DNA from 3 places in the Paenibacillus sp. ISL-20 genome. Region 2 is predicted to be linked to each of the others. Evidence: predicted binding sites of a transcription regulator. Region 2 holds the regulator's gene; each other region holds the start of a gene.
What was found. The regulator LexA, encoded in region 2, represses DNA repair genes until DNA is damaged. The targets are predictions, from matches to a motif close to CGAACATATGTTCG.
Positions count from the first base shown of each region.

Region 1: the regulator LexA is predicted to act here: its motif matches at 2,111-2,124, upstream of J7E85_RS11115 (SPL family radical SAM protein).
Region 3: the regulator LexA is predicted to act here: its motif matches at 4,835-4,848, upstream of J7E85_RS06560 (YhjD family protein).

Region 1 is NZ_JAGGRD010000019.1:11,806-22,193, forward strand. It holds gene J7E85_RS11105 (ATP-dependent DNA ligase) at 1-56, shown strand, start outside; gene ligD (non-homologous end-joining DNA ligase) at 62-979, shown strand; gene J7E85_RS11115 (SPL family radical SAM protein) at 962-2,053, opposite strand; gene J7E85_RS11120 (hypothetical protein) at 2,212-2,367, shown strand; gene J7E85_RS11125 (serine hydrolase domain-containing protein) at 2,417-3,310, shown strand; gene J7E85_RS11130 (YitT family protein) at 3,373-4,290, opposite strand; gene cls (cardiolipin synthase) at 4,457-5,887, opposite strand; gene J7E85_RS11140 (M23 family metallopeptidase) at 6,126-7,097, shown strand; gene J7E85_RS11145 (bactofilin family protein) at 7,131-7,550, shown strand; gene J7E85_RS11150 (ABC transporter permease) at 7,686-8,462, opposite strand; gene J7E85_RS11155 (ABC transporter ATP-binding protein) at 8,452-9,369, opposite strand; partial or broken gene J7E85_RS11160 (helix-turn-helix domain-containing protein) at 9,953-10,144, shown strand; gene J7E85_RS11165 (LCP family glycopolymer transferase) at 10,255-10,388, opposite strand, start outside.
Region 2 is NZ_JAGGRD010000029.1:24,071-34,458, reverse strand. It holds partial or broken gene J7E85_RS18360 (IS30 family transposase) at 1-73, shown strand, start outside; gene J7E85_RS18355 (RNA polymerase sigma factor) at 169-681, shown strand; gene J7E85_RS18350 (hypothetical protein) at 674-1,465, shown strand; gene lexA (transcriptional repressor LexA) at 1,560-2,186, opposite strand; gene J7E85_RS18340 (LysM peptidoglycan-binding domain-containing protein) at 2,362-2,730, shown strand; gene J7E85_RS18335 (DUF896 domain-containing protein) at 2,995-3,201, shown strand; gene J7E85_RS18330 (hypothetical protein) at 3,362-3,886, shown strand; gene J7E85_RS18325 (HAD family hydrolase) at 3,929-4,720, shown strand; gene J7E85_RS18320 (FixH family protein) at 5,000-5,404, shown strand; gene J7E85_RS18315 (cupin domain-containing protein) at 5,495-6,031, opposite strand; gene metH (methionine synthase) at 6,201-9,641, shown strand; gene rnz (ribonuclease Z) at 9,728-10,388, shown strand, end outside.
Region 3 is NZ_JAGGRD010000009.1:222,903-233,290, reverse strand. It holds gene J7E85_RS06575 (polysaccharide deacetylase family protein) at 1-993, shown strand, start outside; gene J7E85_RS06570 (glycosyl hydrolase family 18 protein) at 1,023-2,111, shown strand; gene J7E85_RS06565 (YhgE/Pip family protein) at 2,240-4,387, opposite strand; gene J7E85_RS06560 (YhjD family protein) at 4,417-4,803, opposite strand; gene J7E85_RS06555 (Crp/Fnr family transcriptional regulator) at 4,984-5,493, shown strand; gene hmpA (NO-inducible flavohemoprotein) at 5,691-6,896, opposite strand; gene J7E85_RS06545 (YitT family protein) at 7,386-8,078, shown strand; gene J7E85_RS06540 (DUF2188 domain-containing protein) at 8,148-8,330, opposite strand; gene msrA (peptide-methionine (S)-S-oxide reductase MsrA) at 8,465-9,430, opposite strand; gene J7E85_RS06530 (TVP38/TMEM64 family protein) at 9,522-10,133, opposite strand.

The DNA.
Region 1 (10,388 bases), on a different contig from region 2:
GGAGTCAGGATGGCATGATGCGCCATCCCAAACTCGTATCGATTGAGGGGGTGTAAACCATATGGCTCGTACCGTCAAAGGGACCCTAATGATCGAGGGACAGGAGATTCAAATTACGAATCCCGACAAACCGCTATGGCCGGAAGTCGGCATTACTAAAGCGATGTATCTGCAAAAGCTTGCGGCTATCTCCCCGTTCCTGCTCCGGTACTGCCGGGGCAGACTGCTCACGACCATCCGATATCCGCACGGGGCCGAGGGCGAATCCTTCTATCAGAAAAATGCGCCGGAGCCGCTGCCGTCTTTTGTGCAGACCTATGTGCACGAAAATATTAACTACGTGCTGCTCAACGGACTGCCGGAGCTGCTCTGGCTGGGGAACCTGGCTGCGCTTGAGTTTCATCCTTCACTGCACATAGCAGGCAGCAATCTGCCCTGCGAATGGATGATTGATCTGGATCCAACGCTGCCGGAAGAGCCGCGGATCATGGAAGCGACTTCGATTGTAGGGGACGTGCTGAGCTCCTTGGGCCTGTCCTCCGTCCCGAAAACCTCAGGAGCTACCGGGGTTCAGATCATCGTTCCGATTCCGGAAGGCATTACGTTTGATGAACTTCGCACGGTTGGCCAATTCGTGGGGCAATATGTGACGGAGAAGTTCCCTAAACTGTTCACCATCGAACGACTTAAGAAGAATCGCGGCGATAAAATCTACTTTGATTATCTTCAGCACTACAGCGGAAGGACGCTCGCCGCTCCTTATACCCCACGGGCCCGGCGGCTGGGGACCGTCTCCACGCCGCTCACTTGGGACGAGGTCCGTCAGGATGTTTCTCCCACGGATTTTCATCTGCTGAATATCGAAGAACGGCTAAGAGAGAAGGGCGACCTGCTTCAGACCTTGCCTCCCCAACCGATAGAGAACGTCATCCGACATCTGAAGCCCCAAGGAAAGGGAGCATCAAAAAGGAAAGGATAGCTGCTCAATATCCGGCATAAGCTCCTCCCAGGAGACCGGCACTGCCGGTTGCGGCAGCTTCCTTGGCTGTGCAGGAGCAACCAAGTCCCCCACTGAAAGAAGATGCTCGCGAGCGCCTTCAACCTGCGTCCCGTTCTCTTGAGAAGTCCTGCTTACGATCGTCCCGGACTTGCTCACGGCAGCAGCAGATGCACCCGTGGTCAGTCCGTACAGATCATATTCGTTCAGCAGCCTGGCTGCCATCGACTTGAAGGAACGCACGTAATGCTCTTCAGCATATGCGCCCTGTCCATATAACTCGCGGTACGGTTGAACCACTTCGGGAAACTGGTGTTTAAGTGTTTCGATGTACCATTTCTTCACGTCGCGCGAGAGTCTCAATAACGAGATCATGGCAAAAGAAACGCCCCTTACCTTCCCCTGCAACAAGAGATCTTTCAGCTCTGACTCCTTATCCGTCAAAAAGGGCAGCACAGGCGCCACAAACAAGCCCGTTCTTATGCCTACAGCCGATAATTGGTGGATCGTATCGAGCCTGCCCTCCGGATGGGGCGATGCCGGCTCCAGCTTCCGGATGATGTCCCCATTCAGCGTGTTGAGACTTATGTTGACAGACACATTCTCCATTCGGGTCAATATATCCATATCCCTGAGTACGAGCGGAGAGCGCGTTGTAATGCTTGTGGAGATGCGGTATTTAGCGAGCAGCTTCAGACACTCCCGCGTAATGCCCTCCTTGCTCTCGATCGGTTGGTACGGATCGGTTGCCGTACCGATCGTAACCTGTCCAATATATCTCCGCATCGCTTCAATATCATGATCAAACTTCCTTGCCGCACTCGATAGCTGCTTCTCAAGCGCTTCGGCTGCATTCGACTTCATAAAGATATGGTGCTGAAACTCATCTTCCGCTCCCATGCCGATAAAGGATTGGAAAGCGCGGGCATAACAAAAGCTGCAGCCATGCCCGCATCCGCGGTACGGATTGATGGACCAATCGAAGGGCATCCTCTCTTCCTTCACTCTGTTTAAAGTCTGTTTGGTAGTTATCCGTTCATATAACGTACGAGCCACTCCTCTTCCTCCCCTCTGATCCTTTACTGCTGTATGTTGAACTATTTCATATTTTAACAAACATATGTTCTTATTATAAGTGGGTTTTACTGGATTTACAAATAAAACTCCAGCAACGCTTTGCGGGGTTTTCTGATCAGGAGCTGCAATCGATTTTTTTGAAAATGCAAACCTTTCAGACAGGTCTCTGTGTCATGCTAGCCAATGATTTGTTTACGGAGAGCGTGGATGATGACAGGATGATCCATATGATGGACGAAGCCGCTGAAGATTTCATACGTGCCGCTCGTTTGCGGAAACAGCAGGAGGCATGAATCTGCATAAAGTATGGATAAATTAGGATTTATGGGAGGTATAAGGAGAATGGGAAGAGCCCTTGAGCAGTCGCTCCTGGATGAATGGTTGGCTCAGATCGCCAATAAAAGAAATGTGTTTAGCACGGTTTTGTGCGTCGAGGACCAGAAGCAATCACTCTCCCTTGAGGATTACACCGAAGAAATCACCGTCAAACAGTTAATGTCCAATACGTCAGGCATCCCGGACTATTTTTCCGGAGACGTCTTCTCGGAACTCATCGCCGGGCATGATCAGGCTTGGAGTCTGGACAAAACAATGAATGCAGTCAGACGGCGAAAGCCTAAGTTCAAACCGGGACAGAAGAAAAAAGCTCAATATTCCGACATCAACTATCGGCTGCTTGGGCAGATCATCGAGAATATTAAGGGTGACTCCATTCAGAACGTATTCAAGGAATACATCTTCGACAAACTGAATCTGACACTAACGTATTTCTATCGTAACCCGGAGGATACGACTCCCGTTCCATTCTATTATAAGAAGAAGCGTTTGGACCTTCCTCAGTACATAGCGTCAATCGGAGCGGAAGGCGGCATCGTCTCAACGGCAAGGGAAACGATGACTTTCCTGCGGGCCTTTTTTAACGGGGAGTTGTTTCCGATAGGTGATTTGGAGGAACTCCAAAGAGAATGGAACTTTCTCTGGGCACCTGGCCCCTTTTTCTATGGCACCGGCATTTCAAGACAGCCGCTTTCTCCATTTGGCTTGAGACGAGGACTCATCGGTCATTGGGGTCAATCCGGCGCATTTGCCTTCCATCACCCTGAATCAGGACTTTATTTCACCGGAACCGTTAACCAGGCTGTCGGTCAATCCGCGGCTGCGCAAGCGATGACGAGAATCATCCGTCAATATGGGCGGGAGAAGAAGGCACTACGCTTGCACGCAGATGTCCCTTAAACAAAAAAATGTTCCACCCGTGTTAACTCTTAACACGGGTGGAACATAGGAATATTGGTGTATTAATGAATGGCCTTCTTCTTAAAGCGGCCACCCTTCACATCATGGATATTCCCGATGGCAACAAAAGCCTGGGAATCCCAATCTTCTACGATGGATTTGAGCTTCGCTTCTTCCAGACGGGTAATGACAACAAAGATAACTTTCTTGCTGTCGCCGGAATAAGCGCCCTCTCCCTCCAGATAGGTTACACCGCGCCCAAGACGTTGGGTCAGGGCATCACCGATCTCCTTATGCTTATCACTGATAATCCAAACCGATTTGGATTGATCAATGCCTTCAATTGTAATGTCAATCAGTTTAAACGCCAGGTAATAAGCAATCAGCGAGTACATGGCATGATCCCAACCGAAAATAAATCCTGCGCTGCCAAGAATAAATACGTTAATGAACATCACGATTTCACCGACAGAGAACGGCGTTTTTTTGTTGATCAGAATAGCCACGATTTCCGTTCCGTCCAAGGAGCCGCCGGACCGGATAACAAGACCAACCCCGATTCCGAGTAGAACGCCGCCGAACACGGCCGCAAGCAGCGGGTCAATGGTGATCGGATCAACGGGATGTAGAAAATAAGTTCCAACGGACATGATCACTACGGCGAACAGCGTGGATAATGCAAAGGTTTTCCCGATTTGTTTATATCCCATAAATAAAAATGGAAGGTTGAACAAGGTCAGGAATACACCTAGCGGAACATTGGTGATATGGGAAACCATAATGGATACACCGGTAATTCCCCCGTCAATAATTCTGTTGGGTACCAGAAAGATCTCCAGCCCTACTGCCATCAATATCGCACCGAAAGTTAAGAACACCAGACGACGGAGAAGCTTCAAGGTGGTTGAGCCTGCCTTGGGATTCTCCGGCTTCTGCTGCTCCGCTTTCACTTGCGTAAGAATCTTCACATCACTTGACATAAATCTCCCCCGTTCAACTTATGAAAAATAAGCTAATTTATATTTATAAGTGAAACCCTTATAAATATTCTATCATATAATAAATGCTGGACATAGGACTTTCAGGTTTCTTCCTGAATTTCACCTGCTTTTTCAACACTCTCACATCTGATGTAAGATGTTACACTTATAGTAAGGGTGACAGCATCCTGCATAAAATTTCGGCTGCTTTCTGCCATCTTCCGCGCTGACGAAACCTTTCCGCATCAATCTGCCTGCTCTGTTTGAGATCCTCCTTAAAATCCGCAACCAACTGCTCTATCGGCAGTTGATCAAACAGTACGGCTGTCAGCTCGAAATTACAGAAGAAGCTCCGCATATCCATATTCGCCGTACCGACCGAACCGAGAAGTTCGTCCACAATGAGCACCTTGGCATGGATGAATCCTTTTTCATACTCGTAGAAGGTAACTCCAGCTGCCAGCAGCTCTTCCACGTAGGACAAGCTTGCCATCTTCACAAAACGGGAATCGGCACGATCCGGAATAATAATCCGTACATCCACACCGCTCACCGCTGCCGTCTTCAGCGCCTCATATATCCCTTCATCGGGAATGAAATACGGCGTTGTGATCCATATCCGTTCCTTGGCTACGGAAATCGCCCCGAAGCACATCTCCTGAATGGCATTCCAGCTCAGATCCGGTCCGCTGCTCAAAATTTGCATTTGCTCATTCCCGGTGCATTGATGCTCCGGGAACAGCCCGAAATCCGCAATGCGCTCTCCGGAAGCAAGCTTCCAGTCATGCAGAAACACATTTTGCAGGAAATAGACTGCATCTCCCTTAACTTCCAGATGCGTATCGCGCCAGTAGCCCATTTTCGGATATTCGCCCAGATAGTCGTCCCCGACGTTAATTCCGCCAAGAAAACCGATCGTGCCATCCACTACAACGATTTTACGGTGATTCCGGTAATTGATTCTGCGGCTGAACATCGAAACCATGGCGGGCAGGAAGAAATAGAACTCCACTCCCGATTCCTTAAACCGCTGAATGAACGTTTTCTTGAGTTTATAACTGCCAAGCCCGTCACAAACCAGACGTACCTTGACGCCTTCCTTCGCCTTTCGAATCATGACATCCTGAAACTTCGTGCCGATCCGGTCATGACGAAAGATATAAAACTCCACATGAATATGATCTTTGGCCTGCTCCATCGCGCTCAGCATGGCAGCGTAAGTCTCTTTCCCATCCGTCAACACTCGGCTCTGATTACACCCTGTAATCGGACTCTCCGACAAGTGATTAAGCAGATTGAATAAACGATCATTGTGATGGAATCCGGCATTGTTCATATCTTCCTTGTGCCGAACAACGGCGGCCCGATCCCACAGATGCCCCCTGAGTTCCTGAAACAGTCTGGAGCCCCGCTTGCGAATCTTCAACCGCTTCTGATAGTCCCTCGCCACAAAGAAATAGAGTACAAACCCGATCAATGGGAGGCAAAATAAAATAAACAGCCAGGCCACGGCCTTGGACGAATTCCGAAACTCCAGCAACAGCACTGCAACCATCTGCAAAATAAAAGTAATAAGTGCAACCAGAAGCCATACCATATCGACAGCCTCCTCAGCATGAATAATAGTCGTATTTAGAACCGAATAACTACACTACATCATTGACCAATTCCATACGTATTTATTCAATTACCCAATGACGCACCATACTGAATAAGTTCTCTTATCTAATAATTTTTGACATGTTCTTCGAGAGAATAGAATACATACTAGATAAGGAGCTGGTCAAGTCTAGCGGGTACCATAATTCATAAATGATGTATGGAAGGGAGATGCCATGAAAACCACACACCGTAAACAACGCTTAACCCTGCTGGTACTTCGGGATGCCCAGCATTCAGTCAAGCAGATCCATCTGTCCAAGCCTCTAATGATAGCGGTGCCCGCGGCCGCTATTTTGTCCATCGCCGGACTGATTGTTTCCCTGCAGATCCAGTCGGCCCAAACGATCTCGGGGCTGGAACAGCAGCTGATGCTCAGAAGCCTGGAAGCCTTAAAGATGGAAGTGACGGTCACCGACAAGGAGGAAGCCATTGAACGACTAAACAAAGCTATCATTCAGCTGTCGGGTGAAGCAGAGCAAACGAAGGTCCAGATGGAGCGCGTTCAGCAGCTGGAGCAGGAGCTTCAGCAGTTTATTCAGAAGCACGGCAGCTTGTCAGGACAGACCTCCTCCATCACAGCTGAGGATAAGCAGCATGTCGGAGGTGAATTCATTGCCGTTCATGAGAATGAAATGTTAAGTCTCGCAAGGGAGACCCATGATGATTTCGAGGAGATTCAGCAGTTGATTTCACGTATGGAGCGTCATATTCCGCGTACGCTGGATCAAGCCCAGGAGACCCAAGAGAAACGTGAAGGCACACCCTCACTGTGGCCAACCACCTCTAAACGGCTGACATCGAATTTCGGTTATCGGAGCGATCCTTTTACCGGGCGTTCGGCCTATCATGCCGGCATCGATATTGCCGGTAAAACCGGCGATCCGATCTATGCCGCAGGCGCTGGTGAGGTGACGGCAGCGGAACGCAGCGGAGCCCGGGGGCTTTATATCGTAGTCAAACATCCGAATGGTCTGGAGACCTGGTACATGCATCTGGACAGTCTGGCCGTGTCGGTAGGCGATCATGTCGAGCAAGGTGAATCCATTGGCAAGCTGGGATCCTCCGGGCGAAGCACAGGTCCTCATCTTCATTTCCAGGTCGTCAAAAACAACCAGACGATTGACCCATTGCCTTATCTGCAGTAAGCACCATCCATTCATAATGAGGAGGAATGTAATATGAAAAAGAAAAACAAGAACAAGCGGGCTTCCCAGCGAACAGATACGCTGATTGGACCAGGAAGTGAAGTTGAGGGCGTGCTGCAATGTGAGGAAAATCTACGGATTGACGGGCGCTTTAACGGCTCCATCGAAAGCCAAGGCTGTGTGACCATCGGCGAAGAAGCGATTGCCCGCTCCAATATCTCCGCTCGGGAAGTTATCGTGGCCGGCAAGGTGTATGGCGATGTGACGGCCGAAAACAAACTGACCATCACGCCTACGGGACAGATGTACGGGGATGTTTACGCCGCTTCCCTGATCGTTATGGAAGGCGGACTCCTCAATGGAGCAAGCCGAATGGATCACCAAACCTCCACTCAAGAAGCTGCGGAGTCAAAGGACATCACACTACCGCTTCAGCGCTCGGAAGCAGGTTAACCTGGCGTATGGACGACCACCCGAACCTGGCGGTTTTATATCGATCGGCCCGTTCTTTCAGCCGACATAATCAAAGAGCCCCTTCCCATCCATGTAATTCACACGGGTAGAAGGAGCTCTTTTCATAACCATAAATTAAGCTGCAACGTCTCTCTTCGTAAAGGCCAACCAAGAGATAAGCATGAACAACAAGCAATAAACAACCAGAATCGTGATGGAGAAACCCAGCCCCACTCCTCCCGGTCCGACAGCCGACTGGATATAGCCGCTTAGGTCGATGTGGAGAAAGAGTAAATACTTCGCCCATTCAAACCGCTCCGGATTAAAGATAAAACCGAAAATATCTTTGGTGAACAGGAGCATCAGCGATAATCCAATCGCCAGACCGCCAGAGCGAAACACCGTAGAGAGCATAAACGCAATTAGCGAGATGACCAGCGCCTGGATCGTATCGGTCAGCAGGAGAAGCAGCGAGTTGTTCATCGATGATCCCGCGAATCCGTCCGATAATCCGGTATTGCCGGAAAACAACAGCAGCGAAATAGCGATCCCTACCACGGCCGTAATTCCCGCACAGAGCAGACCGAATAGAATCAGGGAGGTGAATTTGGACAACAGAATCTTCCCTCGGCTCCACGGCCGGATCAGCAGCAATTTGATGGTGCCTCCGGCAAACTCCCCGGCCACGATATCCGCAGCGATAATTACCGTAAATATCGTACTTAGGTAGATGGTGAAACTCTCCGTCCATGTAAATACGGTCCAGACATCCATCGGCGCATTCGTATAGTACAGCATGATAGGCATGGCCGCATTAAACAAGAGGAGAATCGCCAGCATGACCCATGTCCGTACGCGATAGTAAATTTTCATATTCTCATTGGCAACAAGACGGGTAAAGTTATTCAACAACGGATCCCCCTCCCGTCATTTCCAAAAATTGATCCTCTAGCGAACGGGTCACCGGCTGAATGGCATATACGCGTATGCCTGCCCCAACCAATGTCGCGTTAATATCCGCAATCATATTCTCGTCGCCGCGAACAATGATTCGGTGATCGCGGGCTGACGCTTGATATTCCTGGAGCAGCGCTGCCGCTGCATCCGCATCATTGACAGTAAATGCGGTCTCTTCAAACACCCGCTCTCCCTCGGCCGTCCGCAGCTGACGGATATCAATCAGCTTGCCGTGACGTATAATGCCAACGGTATCACACATCAGCTCCATTTCAGACAGCAAATGACTGGAGACGAATACGGTTGTCCCTTCCTCCTGCGTCAACCTGCGCAAATAATCACGCAGTTCCCGAATGCCCTGCGGGTCCAAGCCATTCGTAGGCTCGTCCAGGATCAGAAGTTTCGGCCGGTGCAGCAGTGCCTGTGCCACGCCAAGCCGTTGGCGCATCCCCAGCGAATAAGTCTGCACTTTCTCATGAATCCGATTCCCGAGCCCGACAAGTTCCACGACCTCATCGATACGTTCTTTGGTAATGCCCTGCATCATGCGCGCAAAATGCTTCAGATTGTTATAACCAGACAAAAATTTATACATCTCAGGGTTCTCGACGATCGCCCCAATCTGAGCGGCTGCCTGTTCATAATTCTTCCGTATGCTGTAACCCCCGATGGTAATATCCCCTTGGTTAATGGACATCAGCCCGACCATCATGCGAATGGTCGTTGTCTTGCCTGCTCCGTTCGGCCCAAGAAATCCGAAGATTTGTCCAGGGGGGATATCTAAAGTCACATGATCTACCAAAACCTTGGACGAGATTTTCTTCGTAACCCCGAGCAGTCTTACCAGCGGTTCCTGCTTCATGTAATCTATTCTCCTTTGCCCTTGTATCATATCAATCTCCACAATTATACAATACTAGGGCAAAGGACAAAATTGTTGAAATGCATGACCCCTACACTGCATAGTAATGGAGCCGTCTACTTGTAATGCACCAACAAAGCCGATTGACACTCCTTGCAGACTCCCGCCGGAACATTATGCTTATAGAAGCCGGTTTTATACAAGTTGTGGCTTTGGGTGATGGGAAGCATCCGACAGCAACTGACGCAATACATCATCACTTCTTTCATCCCGTCATCTCCTCTTTCGGGATTGATGCATCTATTCTATGCACAGAATGATACATAATGTATCCACAATAAAAATTCTATATAAATTGTTACTCTTTGTCAAACGTAAATAAATCAAATCTTGTTAAGACTATAGGACCTGAAATTCCATTATATAGAAGGTTAAAGATACATTTTTTTCTAAATTTTAAATAATTGCTACAATATGTATTGACGATAGACCGGAATTAAGATACATTTTGTATCATATTAGATGTTTTTATATGATGTATGTTTGCTCTAAATTAAAGGAACTTGTAGAGAGGTGAGTATGAATGTCATATGGATCTCGCATTGCAAAATTGCGGGAGCAAAAAGGTTGGACCCAAGAAGAGCTATCCGAGCGTATTGGAATCAGTCGGGCTTCTTTATCACATTATGAAAAGGATCGCCGAGAACCAAATCTGGAAACGCTAACAAGATTAGCGGACGTATTTCAAACCACGATTGATCAAATCATTGGAAGATAGTCTGTTCAATCCCCCCACTCAAAAAATAATCAAAGTTACCAAAACTTCGTTATTCTCCTTCACACACAAAACCCCCTCTACTCAAAAAGGGGGTTTTGTGTTACGAGTCATTCCATATATGCTCTTAAAGTAGACGTTATCTTGTCTCTTTCTTGATCACCGACGATATAATACCAAATTCCATTCATTTTTTGACCATGGCCAGCAATTTCAACCTGCTCAACCTTTTTCAGTTTTTGAC
Region 2 (10,388 bases):
CCGACCTAGGAAATGTCTTGGCTGGAAATCTGCTCACGAATCTTTTATGGATGCTCTGTCGCACTTAGCTTGACAATCCGTCATTATTCGAAAAAAGGGAACCTTTGCTCACTCCCATGACTCTAATTAGATGAGGTGAATCGGTTGGAGCTGGAATACTTGAAACAGATGACAGTGATGGACACACAGACACTGGATAAAATCATGAACTTGTACGGAAATGATATCTGGAATTACGCATATTTTCTGACCAAACAGCAAGCACTGGCTGACGATATTGCTCAAGAGGTGTTTATTAAAGCTTATTATGGTATACATACATTTCGCGGTCGGGCAACGCTAAAAACGTGGCTGCTCACAATTACGCGACATACTGTGTTCCGATATAAACAGACTTTTTTCTTTCGGAAAGTGACCCTCAAGGACAAGCTGCTTACAGATGCCTCAAGCCGGTCTGCGGAAGCAGAGTATTTGGATGGGCAGTATACTGATGAAATATGGGAAGTGATCATGACTTTACCCAGGAAGTTTAGGGAGGTGCTGATCCTGGACCTTTACTATGAGATGTCAATAAATCAGATTGCGGAGTTTCTTAACCTAGCGGCGGGTACCGTAAAATCCAGACTGTATCGGGCAAGGAAAAAAGTACAGAACCTGTTGAAGGAGAATGGCGATGAATAAGGGTAAACCAGACTGGTATTCCCGGGTTAAAAAGGGCCCTTTTCCAAATGATAAATTTACGCCTGAAATGAAAAAGTATGTGCACATGTCCGTGAACTGCAGTGGTGACGGCAGACCCACACAGCGTAAATATTTGCGAATTGGCATCGTGGGTGGGTTATTGCTTCTGATCATATTCATGATCATACCACTGACTTTTGGCGGCGAGGAACAAAAGAGGGCAGGGGATGCACCTCCTGATACGGAGGAGACGATTCGGGCACAAGGCGTAACAGATAAGGGGAGGCTAAGTGTAGTTTCTGTAGAAAAGGAAAAAATAACGAAATTAGGAGCGCCGAGCTGTTTCGGCATCGAAACGGACCTGTCGTTTGCCGGTAACTACAGCGTACGATATCGTTCTAATGGCGTTACGGATGAAGTAACCACGCTGGATGATCTTACTTTTATTCAACCAACTTCTGCAGCTGTCAATATGGTTCGATTGCCGTTTCAGGATGCGGATGTGTTTATACTTGCACCGCAATATCAGGACTGTCATGCAATACAAATCTACGCATTCGCCGTGGAGCATGATACGGGTAAGGCTGTGCAGCTCAGGTTTCAAGAAGAATTATCGGTGTCCTATACTTCCTATTACAGACCAGGTACTGAACCCATGGTAAAAGACAATAAGCTTGTTCTGCAGTCCACGGAGGGGCCGGGTGGGGAAGGTTCCCCGGATTATAAACCTAAGCGGATGTATCGACTGGATCTTAAGCAAGGCGTTATGGTGTTGGCAAACTAGCTAGGATCATGTTTCATTACCTATATAGAAAAAGCAAAGAGGTTACCATCCAATTAAGGGAGGTAACCTCTTCTTCATAGATAGATATATGAAATTAGTGGACATCCCGGAATAGTCCGATTACTTTACCGAGAATCGTAACATGGTTCAGGCGCAGTGGCTCGTAGGTAGGATTCTCCGGTTGCAATCGTACATGATCCTTCTCCTTATAGAAGGTCTTCACAGTTGCTTCGTCTTCCTCTGTCATCGCTACGACAATGTCGCCATTGTCTGCAGTTTGCTGCTGGCGAACAATGACATAGTCGCCGCTGTGAATGCCGGCTTCGATCATACTGTCACCAATAACCGACAACATGAACACCTTATCGTCGCCTACATAATGCTGCGGGAGTGGGAAGTAATCCTCAATGTTCTCCATGGCTGTAATAGGAACACCTGCAGTGACTTTTCCGACAACAGGCACTCTGGCAATGGTGTGGGTAAACAGGCTTGCGCTTTCGGACTCTTCCTGGCCAAGAAGCTCGATTGCTCTTGGTTTCGTAGGGTCACGGCGAATGAGGCCTTTCTTCTCCAAGCGGTCAAGATGTCCATGGACCGTTGAACTGGAGGCTAGTCCGACAGCCTCGCCGATTTCCCGGACAGAAGGCGGGTAACCCTTGCTACGAACTTCGTTGCGGATAAACTCTAAGATCGCCAGCTGGCGGCTGGATATTTTCGACATGCCGTATCAACCCCATTTAGTAACGTTTGGGAAAATTATAACATAGAACTTCCGTTCGTACAAACATAAGTTCTAAATTAAAATAGAACAAATGTTCCTTTTGGTATTGAATCAAACAAGTGTTCGTGTTAATATAAATCCATAAGAGAACACTTGTTTGGGAGATGATGATTCCATGTTGAAATACAGTACATACCGTAGCATTTATGAGAACGTTCCAGTGCAAACGAAGTCTTCGGAGACTTGGATCGATCAATTAAAGTCGAGAATGGCATCCATTTCTTTTATAAAGCTTTTATTCGTTCTGTTAATCGTAGCATCCTGCTGGACAGGGGCATATTCCGTTTTTGCCGGGGGGATGGATAAACCCACTGGGGAGAAGCAGGTTATTGTTCAATATGGTGATAGTTTGTGGCGGATTGCTTCCCTTCAAAAACCGACAGATATGGATACGCGAGTATATCTGGATAGCATCCGAAGAATGAATGGATTGAAAGGTCCGGATATACAGGCCGGAGAGGTGTTGTCTTTACCAGTCTGGTAATGGGATGACACTACGAGAAACTCTTTCCTTATATATGCCCCTATTTCTCGCTTCATATTTGTAAGCTTGCCTGATGATGTGATTTCACGCAGTATAAGCGTGTTTATAATAGAAGAGTATTGATTTCTTAACATAGAGGACCCATTTATAGGCATCATATGTTCATATTTGTTCTTAATCAGAGTTTGCAAGGGTGCAGTTGCCTTGACAAGCTCTTTTTCACATGTTTAAGTTATACATGATATCGGAATTGGAGGAGAAGTCATGGACATCGATACTTTGGTTGAACGCATCAATGTGCTAGCAAGAAAACAGAAAAGTGAGGGATTGACCGCGGAAGAGCTCAAGGAACGGGCCGAGCTTCGGGAAATATACCTTAACAATATTCGGGGTAACTTTAGACAACAGCTGGAATCAATCGAATGGGTAGATGAAAATGAACAAAAAGGCGGCCCCCGATTAAAGCATTAGTCGATCAACTGGCCCATGGATCTACAACCAGTGATTCACGACCAGATAGTAGGATAGAATTATAATACTTGGGGTGCCGATTATTCGCGGGAATCGAGTACGGTTACCCCAAGTTTATATGGATTGGTAATATATTGAAATTGAATCCAGGGGGAACCATATGTCACGATCATGGGAAAGAAAAGTCAACAAAAATATGTCACAGCTCAACAAGCAGCGTAAGAAGCAAGGGTTGACCTCGTACCAAGTCTCTGCCGTTACTGACAAGCATGATGTATTTAAGGGACGTAAATATGTACTTCCGTTAGTCCTTGTTGCATTGGCTGGTGTGTATGCACTTCTCGGAACGGCGACGTCCGAGGCTGCAGGTGGAAGCAACGATGTACTTAACTGGGTAGGTGTCAGCTTGTACATTCTGTTAGCGCTTATGATTTTCTTACGCAAGCCTTATTTGAAGATTGAGCGTGCTTCCGTATCCACCATGAAGTTCAATCGGGAACGTCGACTGGCTGTATCGGATATCGAGAAGATCAAATTGGCTTCGGGTTCCGTCGTGATCCAGGGCAAGGGGAAAGCAGGCAACTGGGTATTCTCGCGTATGATGAATCTTTATGATACGAAAGCGATGGGCGAAAGATTAGAAAAGTTCGCAAAAACTCATCAAATTCCAGTTGAGCATAATTAACAAATAGAATAGATCACAGTGTATATGAGGAGTGGGAGAGACATGCCGATAGCTGCGGTTTTGTTTGATTTGGACGACACGTTATTGTGGGATGAACGTAGTGTGGAGGAAGCGTTTGAAGTGACATGCCAGGCCGGAGCGAACGAGACCGGCATTGATGCCAAAGAACTTTTGGCCGCAGTACGGGAAGAAGCTAGAGCATTATATGAATCATATGATACTTTTGCTTTTACCAAAATGATCGGAATTAACCCTTTCGAAGGCTTGTGGGCTAATTTCACAGCTGGATCGCAGCCTGAATTCAGAAAACTGCAGGAGCTGGCACCCGTATACCGCAAGGAATCATGGCGGCGTGGACTTCAGCGCCTGGGCGTTGATCATGAAACATTGGCTGAAACGTTGGCTGCACAATTCGCTGCTGAACGCAGAACAAGACCCTATGTATATGAAGAAACGTTTGAAGTTCTGAAGGAATTACAGGGAAATGTAAAGCTGCTGCTTCTCACGAACGGAAGTCCGGATCTGCAGCAGGAGAAGCTGGACGGTGTTCCAGAACTGGTTCCTTATTTTGATCATATCATCATCTCCGGTGATTTTGGCAAAGGGAAGCCGGATGTCTCCATCTTCGAGTATGCACTTGACTTGTTAGGTGTTGAGGCGGATCAGGCCGTGATGGTGGGAGATAAGCTGACCACAGACATTAAAGGCGGAAATGCGGCAGGACTGCATACGGTTTGGATCAATCGGGTAAACCGACCTCACGATCCGTCCATTCAACCAAAGTTTGAGATCAAACATTTATCGGAGCTGCATGCCATCGTCGCATCCTTGTAAACCGCAATGAAGAGCTCACACCCGAATAATGCGTGCGCAAACGTACATAGGAACAGCCCTAACAGCAGATTCTGCGGTTATGGGCTGTTTTTTGTTGGTTACACAATTGGACTTGAGCCGTGCATTTGGCAATGATAAACGTCACACAATTGTAAGCTGCATGAGATAGAAGTAAAAGAATAATGCGATATAATGGATTAGGTAACTTAACGAGGTTTGGTAATGACCATTACTTGAATGAACCATACATAGCCCTAATTTGTAAAAGAGGTGTAGAGCATGACCCGAAAAAAGATAGCCTTACTTGCAGCCATGGTGCTGATGGCGGTTGCGCTTGCCGCATGTAATGACAGCAAAGCGGAATCCGGAGAAGATGTGATGGCGGAACCCATCATCGTCGAGCTGTCTTTGACGCCGGAGAGCATTAAGGCTGGTGAGAAGGTGTTGATCGAAGCGAAGGTAACGCAAGCCGGCAGTCCGGTGGAAGATGCGAACAATGTGGAATTTGAGGTCACGCTGGAAGGCGGAGGCGTTCAGGCGAAGGTCCCGGTTAAGCATGATCAAGACGGGGTTTACAAAATGGAGAAAACCTTCGATGAGGCTGGAACCTATCGCATCGTTTCACATGTCACGGCGAGAGGACAGCATTCCATGCCGTTGAAGGAACTGAAGGTAACGGAATAACACATCGCTAATAAATAAGGCAGCACATGGTCCGCAAGACGGATCGATGCGCTGCCTTATTTCGTTTTCTTATTCAATCTGCCCGTAGGCTTATTGGAATTGAGGATCTTCTACCGGTGTAGCAACCCAGCCGTTCTCTTCAATGAAAAGACGAACAGCGATGATCTGCTTGTTCTCCATCAATGTGAAGAAGTGAGGTGTATTTTCCGGTACGGAAATGACATCGCCTGGCTCAAGCTCAACATTAAAGTAACCGACATCGTCGGAGCCCTTAATAATGAAAATTCCTTTACCGCCGACTATCGCACGGATTTCGTCTTCCGCGTGGGTGTGAACCTCTTCGAATTTTTTCAGCAGGTCCTCGATATTGGGCGTGGACTCGGAAAGTGTGATGACATCCCAAATTTTGTAGCCGCGTCTTGCAGCCAAGTCACGAATTTCTTCATCATAGATGTCCAAAATGCGCTTCTTATCGTCATCACTAAGCTTGAAATTTTCTTGAAGCGCTGCCGGGAGTTTTTCCATATTCCAGTGTTCGTAAACAACCTCTTGGTTATTCAGGAATTCCCGAACATTATCTTCTCCAGTAATACGTTCGTTCGTGTTGCGAATCACAATCTCTGCCATAGCTTTAACCCTCTTTCTCCCGTTGGATTAATATGTATTATAGCCCCCCTCACAGCATTTGTCATCTGCAAATGTTGATTTGTACCTATTGCAACGCAATATTTCGGCTTTTCTATTGAAAAATATTCTGATACACTAAGATTTAACGTTTTCGGGGGAGGTTTATGAGTTGAACAAGCCTAGCTTACAAGAAATACTTAAAGAACGAATATTAATTCTTGATGGTGCCATGGGCACAATGATCCAGCAGGAGGACCTCTCAGCTGAAGATTTTGGCGGCCCGGACCTTGATGGCTGTAATGAAATGCTGGTCATTCATCGACCGGATGTCATTCAAAAAATACATGAACAATATCTTGAAGCAGGTGCTGACCTGATCGAAACCAATACGTTTGGCGCAACCTCCGTTGTGCTTGCTGAGTACGATATTCCTGAGCTTGCCCGGGAAATCAACCTGAAAGCGGCTCACTTGGCCCGCGTTGCGGTTGATAAATATTCCACGCCGGACAACCCGCGCTATGTGGTAGGAGCGATGGGCCCGACAACCAAGACGTTATCGGTTACCGGTGGTGTGACCTTTGCCGATTTGATCGAGAGCTACGAGGAGCAAGCCGTTGCCTTGATTGAAGGCGGGGTTGATGCGCTTCTGCTCGAAACATCGCAGGATACATTAAACGTGAAGGCCGGGAGCATTGGGATTCGCCAAGCGTTTGATAAAACGGGCGTCATGCTTCCAATTATGATATCCGGTACGATTGAACCGATGGGAACGACGCTGGCCGGACAAAATATAGAAGCATTCTACATTTCTTTGGAGCATCTGAATCCCGTATCGATTGGCCTTAATTGTGCAACGGGCCCGGAATTCATGCGAGACCATATTCGCTCCTTATCTGAAATGTCGAGAAGTGCCATCAGCTGTTATCCTAACGCGGGTCTCCCAGACGAGAACGGGCAGTACCATGAATCCCCTGAATCGTTGGCTCAAAAGATGGGGGCTTTTGCTGAAAAAGGCTGGCTCAACATCGCCGGCGGATGCTGTGGGACAACACCCGACCATATTCGCGCTTTAAAACAAACGATGGATGGCTTCTCCCCGCGACCGCTGGATGGTGGGCATTTGCCGGCATTATCCGGTATCGAGCCGGTATATATCGAGCAGGAAAACCGACCGTATATGGTAGGGGAGAGAACGAATGTTCTGGGTTCCAGAAAGTTTAAGCGTTTAATTGTAGAAGGTAAATATGAGGAAGCCTCCGAGATCGCTCGTGCCCAGGTCAAGAATGGCGCGCATGTCATTGATGTTTGCGTACAGGATCCGGATCGTGAAGAATCGGAAGATATGATTAAGTTCCTGGAGCTAGTAGTTAAAAAGGTTAAAGTGCCGCTCATGATCGATACCACGGATCCGGCCGTAATTGACTTGGCTCTGCAATATTCGCAAGGGAAAGCGATTATTAACTCCATTAACCTTGAAGATGGTGAAGAGAAATTTGAGCATGTGATCCCGTTGGTGCATAAATACGGTGCCGCGGTTGTCGTAGGAACCATTGATGAGACCGGTCAGGCGATCCATCGTGACGACAAGCTGAAGGTGGCCCAGCGTTCTTATGATCTGTTGGTGAACAAATATGGCGTTTCGCCGGAGGACATTATTTTCGACACGCTTGTATTCCCGGTAGGTACGGGGGACGAGCAGTATATCGGATCAGCCAAGGAAACGATTGAAGGCATCCGCATAATAAAAGAAGCCATGCCAAAAGTGCATACGATTCTCGGAATCAGTAACGTTTCCTTCGGATTGCCGGAAGCGGGCCGTGAAGTCCTGAACTCCGTGTATCTGTACGAGTGCACAAAAGCCGGATTGGACTACGCAATCGTGAATACCGAGAAGCTGGAGCGTTATGCCTCGATCCCAGAAGAAGAGCGTCGCTTAGCCGAGGATCTGATATACAGAACCAATGATGAGACGTTGGCGGCTTTTGTCGCGGCATTTCGGGATAAAAAGATAGAGAAGAAGGTTAAGGTATCCAATCTGACACTCGAGGAGCGACTAGCATCCTATGTAGTGGAAGGTTCTAAGGAAGGCCTCATTCCGGACTTAGATATAGCATTGACCAAATACGGCGCGCTCGAGATCATTAATGGACCACTGATGGCCGGGATGACCGAGGTTGGACGTTTGTTCAACAACAATGAACTGATTGTCGCGGAGGTGCTGCAAAGTGCCGAAGTAATGAAGGCCTCCGTGGCGTATCTGGAATCCTTTATGGAGAAAAACGAGACGTCGGTCAAAGGGAAAATCATGCTTGCCACCGTGAAGGGGGACGTGCACGATATCGGTAAAAATCTGGTGGAGATCATCTTGTCCAACAATGGTTATCAAATCATTAATTTGGGTATAAAAGTACCACCGGAGCAAATTATCGAGGCATACCGCCGTGAGCAGCCTGATGCTATCGGCTTGTCCGGTTTGCTGGTGAAGTCAGCCCAACAGATGGTATCCACCGCCCAGGATTTGAAAAACGCAGGCATTAGTGTTCCGATCATGGTAGGCGGGGCGGCTCTGACACGGAAATTCACGAAGACCCGCATTCGTCCCGAGTATGACGGCATGGTGCTATATGCGAAGGACGCAATGGATGGTCTTGCGTTGGCCAACCAGCTCAGCGATCCGGTGCAGCGGACGAGAATAGCGGAAGAGATTAAGGCAGAGCAGGAAGCCGATGCAGCCGCACCGCAAGTGGTTAAAGTGATGCCGAAGCTGTCAGAAGGACTGCGATCCAAAATATCGACCGAGGCTCCTGTATATTTACCGCCGGATATGGAGCGGCATGTGCTCCGGAATTATCCGATTTCGCACATTCTGCCTTATATCAACATGCAGATGCTGTTAGGACATCATTTAGGCCTCAAAGGCTCAGTGGAACAGCTGCTGAAAGCCAATGACCCGAAGGCGGTATCGCTTAAGGAAACCGTTGATGGTATTCTGGAAGAGGCCGTTCAATCGGGGATCATACAGGCGCATGCAATGTACCGTTTCTTCCCGGCACAGTCAAGAGGAAATGATATTCTAATATACGATCCAAAAGATACAACAAAAGTGTTGCATACCTTTACGTTTCCAAGACAACAGGTTGAGCCGTACCTGTGCTTGGCGGATTTCCTGAAATCCGTAGATAGCGGGGTTATGGATTACGTTGGATTCCTTGTCGTTACAGCCGGCCACGGCGTCGGAAAATTGTCCGGGGAATGGAAAGACAAGGGTGACTATTTGCGCTCCCACGCGCTTCAATCGGTCGCCCTGGAAACGGCAGAAGGGCTGGCGGAGCGGATTCACCATATGATGCGGGATACGTGGGGATACCCCGATCCGGCAGACATGACCATGAAACAGCGCTTGGGAGCGAGATACCAAGGCATTCGCGTATCTTTCGGGTATCCGGCCTGTCCGGATCTGGAGGATCAGGAACCGTTATTTAAATTGATGCAGCCGGAAGATATCGGCGTTCATCTTACCGAAGGTTTCATGATGGAACCTGAGGCATCGGTATCCGCCATGGTGTTCAGTCATCCGGAAGCTCATTATTTTAACGTAGATAAAGCTTAACATTTGAATACCGGTACAGCCGGTTTGAAATCCTCCGAATGTTTCGGGGGATTTCTCCGGTTTACAACCGAAAGGGGAGAAGAGGGATGGAACTCTATTTTCTAGGAACAAATGCGGGGGTTCCTACGCTGCAGCGTAACGTAACCTCGATTGCACTGCGTATGCTGGAAGAACGAAGAAGTTTGTGGCTGTTTGATTGTGGAGAAGGTACGCAGCATCAAATATTGAAGTCCCCGCTCAAGCTGTCCAAGCTTGAAAAGATATTCATCACCCATATGCATGGTGATCATGTATTCGGTTTACCGGGTTTACTGTCCAGCCGTGGTGCCCAAGGGGTAACTTCACCCCTGACGATATATGGTCCCCCTGGTATTAAGGCCTTCATTGAAACTACGCTGAACATTAGCCAATCGCGCGTTCCTTATACGATGGAGGTCATTGAACATACCGGAGGTGTGCTGTTTGAGGACGATAACTTCCTCGTGGAATCGACAAAGCTGGATCACAGGGCCGAGAGTTATGGCTACCGTATCGTGGAGAAGGATCTTCCCGGCAGCCTGGACCTGAAACGGTTGGCGGACTATGGACTTAAGCCAGGGCCGCTTTATGGCAAACTGAAAAGAGGGGAAAGCGTAGAACTCGGCGACGGCCGATGGATTCATGCCTCTGAGGTGCTCCTGACACCGAAGAAAGGGAGAGTGGTCACGATCCTCGGGGATACAAGACCATGCCCTGGAGTGGAGACTC
Region 3 (10,388 bases), on a different contig from region 2:
TACGTTCCAGGCACGTATATGATCATGCACGCCAATGCGCTGGGCGGAGGCATGAATCAGCTTGTAGCCAATGCCAATACGGCGCAGATTCGGCAGTTGTTTGGGATGAATTTCAACCGGGAAGGAATGGCCTTTAACTCGAAGGATAGCGATCTTTATAATCTGACTCGGGTTCAGCCTGCTCCTTACTGGTCTACCAATCACCTGTTGATGAAGCTGCACAAGGACCAAGGACAACCTATGCAGTTTGTGCGAGGGGACAAGCAGCAGGCCGATAAGTGGGAGCTGCTTGGCGGAGCGGCTGAATTTGCGGATAACCGTTTCGTGGTCACATCGCCCCCGGCCCAGGCAGGGATCGTTTATTTGAAGGGCAGCGAAGAGTCTGACATAACCGTCTCGGCGAAGGCACTCGGTAATGTGGTAGGACGGCAGTCCATCTATGTCCGTTACGACCGGACGAAGGGCTCTTACTTAAGGCTTCTTCTGGAGAACAATAACGTGGTGGTAGAACAGAAGAAAGCGGGTCAAGCACCCGAGGAGCTGTTCACCTATACCTTGCCGAAGGTCGAGTGGGGGGAAGAGGACCTGCAATTCGATAAGGCATCGATATATACCAAGGAGCAGACGCAGTCCGGAGACCGGGATGATGAGAATGAGTATCCGGTCAACATACTTGGCAACCGTTGGCTGGAGGTTTCGGTGAAAGGCCATTCCCTGTCCGTGAGTGTCGATCAACAGTTGATTCTGGATCAGCAGCCTGTGGATGTTTCGATTGGTGCAGGGGGCGTGGCGTTTGAATCGCAATATCATGAGCAGAATGAGAAAGATGATATTTATGACGCTATTTTTGAAGATGTCGCCATTGCATCCGAGCCTGCGAGCGGTGATATGAAGCTGCTGTTTACGAACAAGCCGTCCGGACTGACCGGTGTCCTGACAGGCGTGCAGAGAAGTTTGAGCCGGGCGGTTGACTGGGCTGTGGAGACTTTTTAAAATTCGGATGGCGTAGGACGTGAACAAGAATGAAGAATCGCAGGAGGAAGTGGGCAGGAGCTGTGGTACTGATGGCTGTGTGCGCTGCAGTCTCCTTCTGGTGGCTGCGCACCGAAGAGCAGGAGAAAGCGCTGCAGGTTCAGTTACCGCAAACAGGAGTGAAGCTGTCTGCCTGGATTACCGATTGGCAGTGGAGAACGGGCGTTACGGATCTGAAGCAGCTTGGTAGTGAGCTTGAAGAAATTCATTTTTTTGCAGCTTACTTCAATCATAAAGATGAACTCCATTTTACTTCGGATTTTCGGGAGGGGCTGCCTGGGTTTCTGGAGATTTCCCGGAAAGGGAAGCAGCTTCGCCGGGTCCTGACCATCGTAAACGATCGCTTTGATACTGATGGGACGGCGGACCAGAAGGATCCTGAGCTCATCTCCCGGATCGTGGCTACTCCGGAAAGCCGCAACCTGCATATCGGGCACATTCTGGCTGTGGTATCCCAGCATGGCTTTAGCGGTGTGGAACTGGATTACGAGAGGGTACGCAAGGAAGATTGGGCGAATCTTTGCGCTCTGTACAAGGAGCTGTATGAACGTTTGCAAGCGGACGGGTTCTCACTTCGTATCGTGCTGGAGCCGGGGATTTCCCAGTCATCCATGGAGTTGTTGCCGGTAGGTCCGGATTATGTCCTGATGGCATATAACTTGTACGGAGGGCATAGCGGACCGGGGCCAAAGGCGGATCACGCCATGATTAGGAAGCTGGCAGACAAATTGCACGGGATTCCGGGAGACCATGCCATCGCATTGTCAGTTGGCGGGTTTGACTGGGCGAAGAACGGCAAGATTGTCTCATTAACGGAAAAGCGTGCGGTGGAGCTGGCGCGTTCCATCTCGGAAGTGCCGAAGCGGGATCCGTCAAGCGGTGCCCTGTATTTTGAATATACGGACGACCAAGGTTTCGGCCATACCGTATGGTATGCGGATGGAATGACTATTGCCGGCTGGATAGATACGGCGAGAGACGCTGGTATTTCGAAGATTGCGATCTGGCGGCTTGGGGATATGGAAGAAGATACGTTGAAACAGTTGAAGGCATATCATCAGCAATCCCAACATAAGTGAATGTATACGAAAAGTAAGGACATCCCATGGCTCCAAGAAGCCGCTTGGGGTGTCCTTTTGCGTAAAATGACTTATGTTGTAGTCAAACAGTCTTTCTGTACGAGTATACGGACCGAAAGGAGGCTGGGTTAATGGATGAGCTTCGAGGCTTTCGCTTTGCGGACGAGACCGCCGCTGGCCCGGTTGATCGGCTTCTTGAGTGCAATCCCGATCATCAGCGCAATTGCCGCGAAGATCAGCATGAACAGGACATCCCGGACGATAATATCCCATAGAATGCCGCCAACGGCTTCCCGCATCATGCTAATAGCGTAGGTGAATGGCAGATACGGATGCAATGCTTGGAAGAACGGCGGTGTCATCTGGATCGGAAACGTTCCGCCTGCGCCTGCAAGCTGCAGCACAAGCAGTACGATGGCCATCGCTTTTCCGACATTACCGAATACGGACACCAGCGTATATACAATCAGCATGAAGATGGTGCTGATCAGCAGCGCAAACAGGATGAACCAGCCCGGATTCACCACATAGGTTCCCAGCAAATAGATATCACCCAGGGTGACGAATAGCGCTTGGAACAGGGCAATGGTCAGAAAGGTTAAATAGCGTCCAAAGTAAACCTCGATGCTGCGGAAGCTTCTCTCTTCATCATGAACCTCAACGGAGAGCAGGGAAACAAGCAGCAGGGCACCTACCCACAAGGATAACGTCGTGAAGAAGGGAGACATGGCGGACCCGTAGTTCGGGATAGGGTAGAGTCGATTCTCTTCCAGCGTAACAGGCTCGGCAAAAAACTGGCTTTCGAGCTCGAAATTATTTTGAAGCAAATCGATAACCTCTTGGATATCCCCTGCAGCTTCCATCTCACGCAGCCGATTCGCCAACTGTGTAATTCGAAGCTCGGCCTCCGGCAGACGGCTTTGGGCAAGCTGCACTTCTTCGCCGCCTACCTTGAGCCCTTTCTGGGCATCTTTGAGCAAATGCTGAATGTCGGGCACGCTGGCAAGCGCCTGGGTCAGCTCCTGCTGAACACGCTTGGCCGTGCCTGCGCCCTTGGTGAAGGCTTTACTTATCGCTGGACCGATCTCCGTATCGTAGCGGCTTAACACCGTGTTGGTTAGTCCCGTAATGTCATCGTTTAGCTTCTTCAACTTATCGATGGCATCTGCAGGTGTTTCTTCTCCCCGTTCCACGGCTTGGGCTATGGTTTGGAGCACGGTTTGGGCTGAGGTCCATCGTGCGGCAATATCCTCAAGCTTCGCCGCCCCGGAAGCTGCCGCCGGGGAGATCGAGCCCAGTCGCTTGAACAATTGACCCAGCCGGGCCGCGGCTTGCGCTGCTGTCTTTGCGCGTTCCTGCGCAGCGTTCAAGCGGCTGGCAAGCTCTTTCGGGTCGATGTCGGCTTGTCCTAGAGCGTCCAGCACTTGCGAGAGCGCTCCGGTGGTTGCAGCCAGTACCTCCAAGTCCTGACGCAGAGCAGGTTCCAGCGATTTCGAGGCACCAGCGGCCTCATTCGCGAACTCCGCCAGCGCACCGGCCATGGCCTTGCCGTCCGTGGCAATCCCTTCAAGGCGAGGCAGGGCGGTGCCGGCTTGCTGAACCAATCGGTTGGCCAGCTTAATATCCTTTGCGGCTGTGCCCACCGCTTCATTGAGCGCCGGAAAGCTTTTTTCGAGCCGGAACAGAAGATTTCGTACTTTATTGATGGCCGGAAGCTGGTTCTCGATCTCAATCCCGAGTGTGTTGAAAATCTCGAAGATGGTGCCGTTGGCGGTTTTGATGAAATTTTTGCTGATTTCCTCTACAACACCGGATGCACCCTTGGCCGTCACTTTGGGAGAAATAGCGTTGATTTTCTCGTTTGTATAATAGAGGATCTGAGCTTTGACAGGCTCATTGCTCAGCACGGTGCCGATCCGGGCAGAAAAGTTCTCCGGAATAATGATGGCGGCATAATCATCACCGTGCCGTACACCCTGAATGGCGTTCTCACTATCCTCCGTAAACCGCCACCCCAGCTTCTCATTGTGATGGAGGGAATCCACGATTTCTTTTCCCAGGTTAATGGGTTGGTCGCGAAGAGTGGTGCCTTTATCCAGGTTGGCAACGGCAATGGATACACCGGAGGTCTGGCCATAGGGATCCCAAGAGGCCTCAATGTTAAACCAGGCATACAGAGAAGGAAGAATAGCAAGCCCGGCTATGATGACGCCTGCAGCCCAATTACGGATGATTCTATGGATATCGGCAGAATATATGTGGAAGATATTCTTCATGAGCGCTCCTGTCTTGTACGTAGTTGGTGCTAGTATGCCGCAAAATCCGTGCCAAGATACGAAAAGAGCCGATCCTTTATCTCTTCCTTCAGGGAATGCCATTCGCAGAGCAGACTGCATTCATAACCGCGGCACAAATACTGAACCTGCAGTCCTTCCGAGGCTGTACGGCTCTGGCTACGAATCCGGATGCCGCGCCGCCTCATCTGCTGCTGCATGATCCAGGCTTGATCCGAATCTCCTTTTTTAATTAGCTGCAGATTTAAGATATAGAGGTCAGCCATTTTGAGTGTAAGGGTCTTGAGAATTTGAATATCCCGCTCGAGAACAGACTGAATGAAGTGATGCAGCAGATAAGCTCGGATCAGGGCTTCGTCTTCTAGTGAAGGCGGAGGAGGCGTGGAAGGCTTCATCATAAGAGACACATCCTAAGACATGAAATGCATAAGAACGTATGTTCTATCATACACATGGTATGCCAACAATATACGGCGTGCAACCATTAAATATTGGCAATTGTTTATTGATCCCAGTGGATTCATGGCGGCATATCGTTTACACTCCTGATAACTGCATTATCAGGAGGCGATTCATTAATGATTCTTCATAAAGGCGAAATATTGTTCAGGCAAGGAGATAGCGGGGACCATCTATATCACATCCGGAGCGGATTGTTCAAGGTGACCCGTCTCCATCCGAACGGCAATATGGTGCTCTTCAATATTTTATATCCTGGTGAAACGGTGCCGCATCATTCGTTGATCAGCCCGAAGGAGACACATGGAACGGCGATCGCTCTGATCCAGAGCGAAGTGGAGCTCATATCGGCTGAAGCTTGGTACCGCCAGCTCGAGGAGGATCCGCAGAAACCGCTCGAGGTCGCCAGATTGCTGCAGGAAAAGGTGCGGTTCATGCAGATGAGGCTGGATCACTTGACGGTAGGAGGACCTGCGGAGCGGCTTGAACTGCTGATCCAGTGGCTGGATGAGTATTCACAGGGAATACACTTGACCGAGTATCTGACTCAGGAAGAGATCGGACAGCTGATCGGCGTGAGAAGAGAAACGGTAAACCGGCTGCTGCGGGAACAGGGCAAGCACATATAGCCCTATAGCCCGAAATTTGTGGACGATATGCACGCCAGGATACATAGGTTTATAAAATGCTCACGACCAGAATTAGCAAAAGGTTCACCTCTTCGCAGAATAATTGTTAACAGCAAACATGTTCAATCCAAAAAGGGTGCCTGTCTTTATGCAAGACAGGCACCCTTTGATTAGGTTCGATTCTTTAATATGGTTAATTAATCTTCCAATGTACCTGCCGGGCCAAAGAATTCATAATGAATCCGGTCGGAAGGTACCTCCATGGATTTCAGTTGACTGTTAACGGCACGCATGAACGGAACCGGACCGCAGAAGTAGAAGTCGGCTTTCGCATCGACGGTTTTGCGAAGGAAATCAAGATCAATATAGCCTGCTTGGTGGCACTGATCCTCCGATTCCGGCTGTTCATAAATGACGTAAGAGGTTAGCTGCGGATGCTTGGAGGCGAGTGCATCGATATGAGACTTCATTGCATGCTGACTACCGCACTTGGCCGCATGGATAAAGGTTACTTTCCGGCCGGGTTGATTCAGCAGCACGGTTTCCAGCATAGCCACCATCGGGGTCAAACCGACACCGCCGCTGATCAAGGCAAGCGGAAGATCACTGTCCGTATCCAGGGTAAATGTACCGGCCGGAGCCGTGACCTCGAGAACGGTCCCAACCTCAGCCTGACGGTGCAGCCAAGTGGAGACGATGCCGGCAGGTTTTCCTTCTAACTCATCCTCACGCTTGACCGTTATTCTGTAGTAAGGCTGACCCGGTGCGGACGAGAGACTGTAATGACGATTATGATAATAGGTTTCACCTTCAGGTTTTACCCGGAGCGTAATGTACTGACCGGGTTCATAAGCGGAAATCTCACCGCCATCCTGTGGGACCAGGTAAAAGGAAGTGATGACAGAGCTTTCTTCCACCTTCCGGTCAATCACGAAATTGCGGTATCCGCTCCAACCGCCGGTCTCGTTCGCGGCTTGTTGGTACATATCTGCTTCAATGCCGATGAAGACATCGGCAATGGCGCCGTAAGCTTCGTCCCAGGCCTCGATAATTTCGGGTGTTGCGGCATCTCCCAGCACTTCTTTCATGGCGGCGAGCAGTGTTTCGCCGACGATTGGATAATGCTCGGGCAAAATGTTTAATGCCCGGTGCTTGTGTCCGATCTGCTTAACAACCGGCACGATCGCTTCAAGACGGTCGATATGGGCTGCGGCGGCGTACACGGCATTGGCAAGGGCAAAGGGTTGTTTTCCTTCTCGTTGATTCGCATGGTTGAATATGTTAAGAAGCTCCGGATGATGATGAAATAATTTTTGGTAAAATGCAGTCGTGATTGCCGTTCCATGAGTTTCAAGAACAGGAACGGTCGATTTAACGACTTCAATCGTATGCTGGCTTAACATGTGGACTCCCCCTGATTCATAAGTCGAATTCGTGTTCAATTTAAGTATAGACAAGGGAAGAAAGGGTACTTGTGATTTTGGTCACATCGGATTTAGCGAATATGTGAACAGAACAGCGATATTTTTATGGAGTAGAGTTCTGAAAGCGAGTTTTTTTACATATTCCATATATATATTCCAGTTCATTCTAGCCAGCTGTTTAGCTTGTATGCCAACTGTGTTATAATAATATTAGCAGTCTAATTAAAACGAGAAAGGATCAGGATACCATGTGTCCCCGAAGGACGAATCCCCAAAGGACGATTTGGAAACGTTATGATCTCTCATACACATAGCTTCCTTCGTAGAGCGAAGTCGGACGTCTGAAGACAAGGACGGTCTCTCACGAAAGGATGGGAACTATGGTTCGAAGGATGAACTCCTCCAGGTTGCCTCTATGTAGAGATTGGCCTATGTCTGACCAATTTACTACGACAAGAGGGATCCTGTATGAGGAAAAGACAAAACACAATTATCACGATGTCGGCGATGTTGTTCGGAACGTTTTTAATGGCTTTTACGTATTATCACATTAATTTTCATAATCATTTAACCGAAGGCGGCTTTGTCGGCCTTGCGCTGCTTGGCAAATATGCGCTTGATATTCCGCCCGCATTAAGTATGGTCCTCATGGACATACCGGTTCTGCTGATTGCCTTGTTTATCAAAGGTCGGAAGTTCATTGTCAATACCGTTGTTGCGGCGAGCATGTTCACGTTGTTCTACGCATTGATCGAGCGGTATTCCACGCTTGTGATCGATCTGAATCATAACTTGCTGGCAGCCGCGCTGCTGTCCGGTTTATTGACGGGCTTTGGCGCAGGTATCGTGCTCCGCTATGGCGGGGCGACAGGCGGTGACGACGTGATCTCCGTGCTGTTCAGCGAGTGGAGCGGGCTTAAGGTAGGGACGGTGTTTTTCCTGATGGATGCCGTAGTTCTGCTATTATCGCTATTCTACATGCCATTGGTTGAAACCTTATACACTATATTAGCCGTATCGATTGCCGGACAAGTGATCACCATCACCGTGACGTACGGTACCGAGAAAACGGAAAAGAAACCGATTCGGAAGGCGGTCCGTACCCCAAGCACTTCGGTTACTCCGAAGACAGCGCAGCCAACCGTTAGCGGCCGTTCATAATACGGTCCAACTAAGAGAAGCTCACCCGCATGCAGGGTGAGCTTCTTTCGTATATCTATGATGTTAGGGTTACTCCTCGTCTTTGGGATGATTCTCGTCCCATTCCTGTGCCTTGGCGGTGGCGATAGCGATGGCACGTCCTTCGTCGTAGTCTTCCTCCAGCAGGGCATTGGCAATTTCCACAGCTTTGTTCCTCACCCGCGGCTCCAGATTTTTCATGGATGGCGGATAATCATGTTTGTTCCAAGGCATATTGCGATCCCTCCAGTTCAAGTTTATTCGTATGTAGTGTATATTACCCCGTGTAACCAAATTGAATAAGCGGGTTCAATGGCACAAAAAAAGTACATTGCCCCTGAAGGACAATGTACTTGGGATACTTCGATTTATTCAAACAACTGCAAATACTCGCCATAACCTTCCTTTTGCATCTCTTCCTTCGGAACAAACCGCAGTGCCGCGGAATTGATGCAGTAACGAAGTCCGTTCGGTCCAGGTCCGTCGTCAAATACATGGCCGAGGTGTGAGTCTCCATTTTTGCTTCTTACCTCGGTACGGACCATCATATGGGTGAGATCCATTTTTTCCTTGATGTTGTGTTCGCGAATCGGACGGGTGAAGCTCGGCCATCCGCAGCCGGCATCATATTTGTCCGTAGAGCTAAAGAGCGGCTCGCCGGATACGATGTCCACGTAAATGCCTTCTCCGTGATGGTCCCAGAACTCATTGTGGAACGGAGGTTCGGTTGCGTTATTCTGTGTTACTTCATATTGGATCGGTGTCAGGCGCTGTTTAAGCTCGGCGGGGTCTACCGAATCCGACCAATGCTGCTCAATGAAATCCTCGCGTCCCGAGCCTTTGCGATAGCGTTTGTAATGGCTCGGATTTTTCTTGTGATAATCCTGATGGTATTCTTCAGCTTCATAGAAAGTGCTGGCTGGTATGATGGGCGTTACGATCGGCCCGTCGAATCGTCCGCTGGCAGCTACCTCTTCTTTGGATTGTTCGGCAAGCTTGCGCTGCTCCTCCGTATGGTAAAAAATAGCGGTCCGGTAAGATGTCCCCCGATCATGGAATTGTCCGCCCTCATCCGTAGGATCGATTTGCTGCCAGAAGAGCTCAAGCAGCTTTTCATAAGGGAACACTTCCGGGTTATATGTGATTTGAACGGCCTCGTAATGACCCGTTGTATCAGAGCATACCTCTTCATAGGTCGGATTTTCCTTATGGCCGCCCGTATAGCCGGAAACGACCTTCAGAATGCCCGGCAGCTCATCAAAAGGAGAGACCATACACCAGAAGCAGCCTCCCGCAAAGGTAGCCAATTCACTTGGGGTTGAACGATTATTCATCTATTATCCCTCCATCGTTATAACATTTTAAATGTAAGTCTTACTCTATATTATAATCATTTTGGTCAGGGAAACCAAAACAATGCTCCATTTAATTCTGTCTCCCTTTATACCACCGGATAGCGGCCAGACATAATGCGGTAACTAGCATGAGTCCGCCCGCGATACTCGCAAAGAGGAGCGGATGATCGGCAAACCCGCTGCCTAGCCAAGCATACAGGAGAATCGCAGGGATTTTACCGATGGCTGAAGCGGTTGTGTACGTCCAGAATGGTATGGATGCGACACCTGCATAAATATTGACGGCCATTTGCGGTATGATGGGCAGTAGGCGCGCGAGCAGGATCGACTGAAAGGGGCGCCGTTCGACCACGGCTGTAAACCTATTGACAGCCGCATATTTACTGAGCAGTCGCCTGCCGGGCTCCTGGTACAAGGACCGTACAGCCGCATACAGGATGACGGCCGCTATCGTGGTTCCGAACCACGAAATGGCAGCAGCCCAGACGGTTCCATATGCATAGCCAAGAATAGCGATGATGACTTTGTAGGGTGCAATGGGAAATAAGGCAAGCAGGGTTGCCAGCAGGATCATCAGGTAGAGTGGGGGATTTCCTCCTAACCAGTCCATGATTTCTTGTCGGTATGCAAAAGCCAGCGTCAGTGCTGTTGTATAAATTGCGGGTATGATCCATCTCTTCATGAAGAATCCTCACTTTGCGAAATTCAACCAGAATAGCACCATAATAGCAAAAAAACAGGAATGCTGCCCACATTTCGGACAGCTAAGCATCGTATCTAGGGTGGAAAAAATTGAATATACAAGCGATTTTTCATATGTTATAATATGTCCAACCGAATAGTTCCCAAAGGGGAGTAGCTTCATAAGTAAAGTCGTCATTACGGGATTAACCATCCCCGGCTTTATTGGCAACGATTATGTTGTTTAGCGAGACCT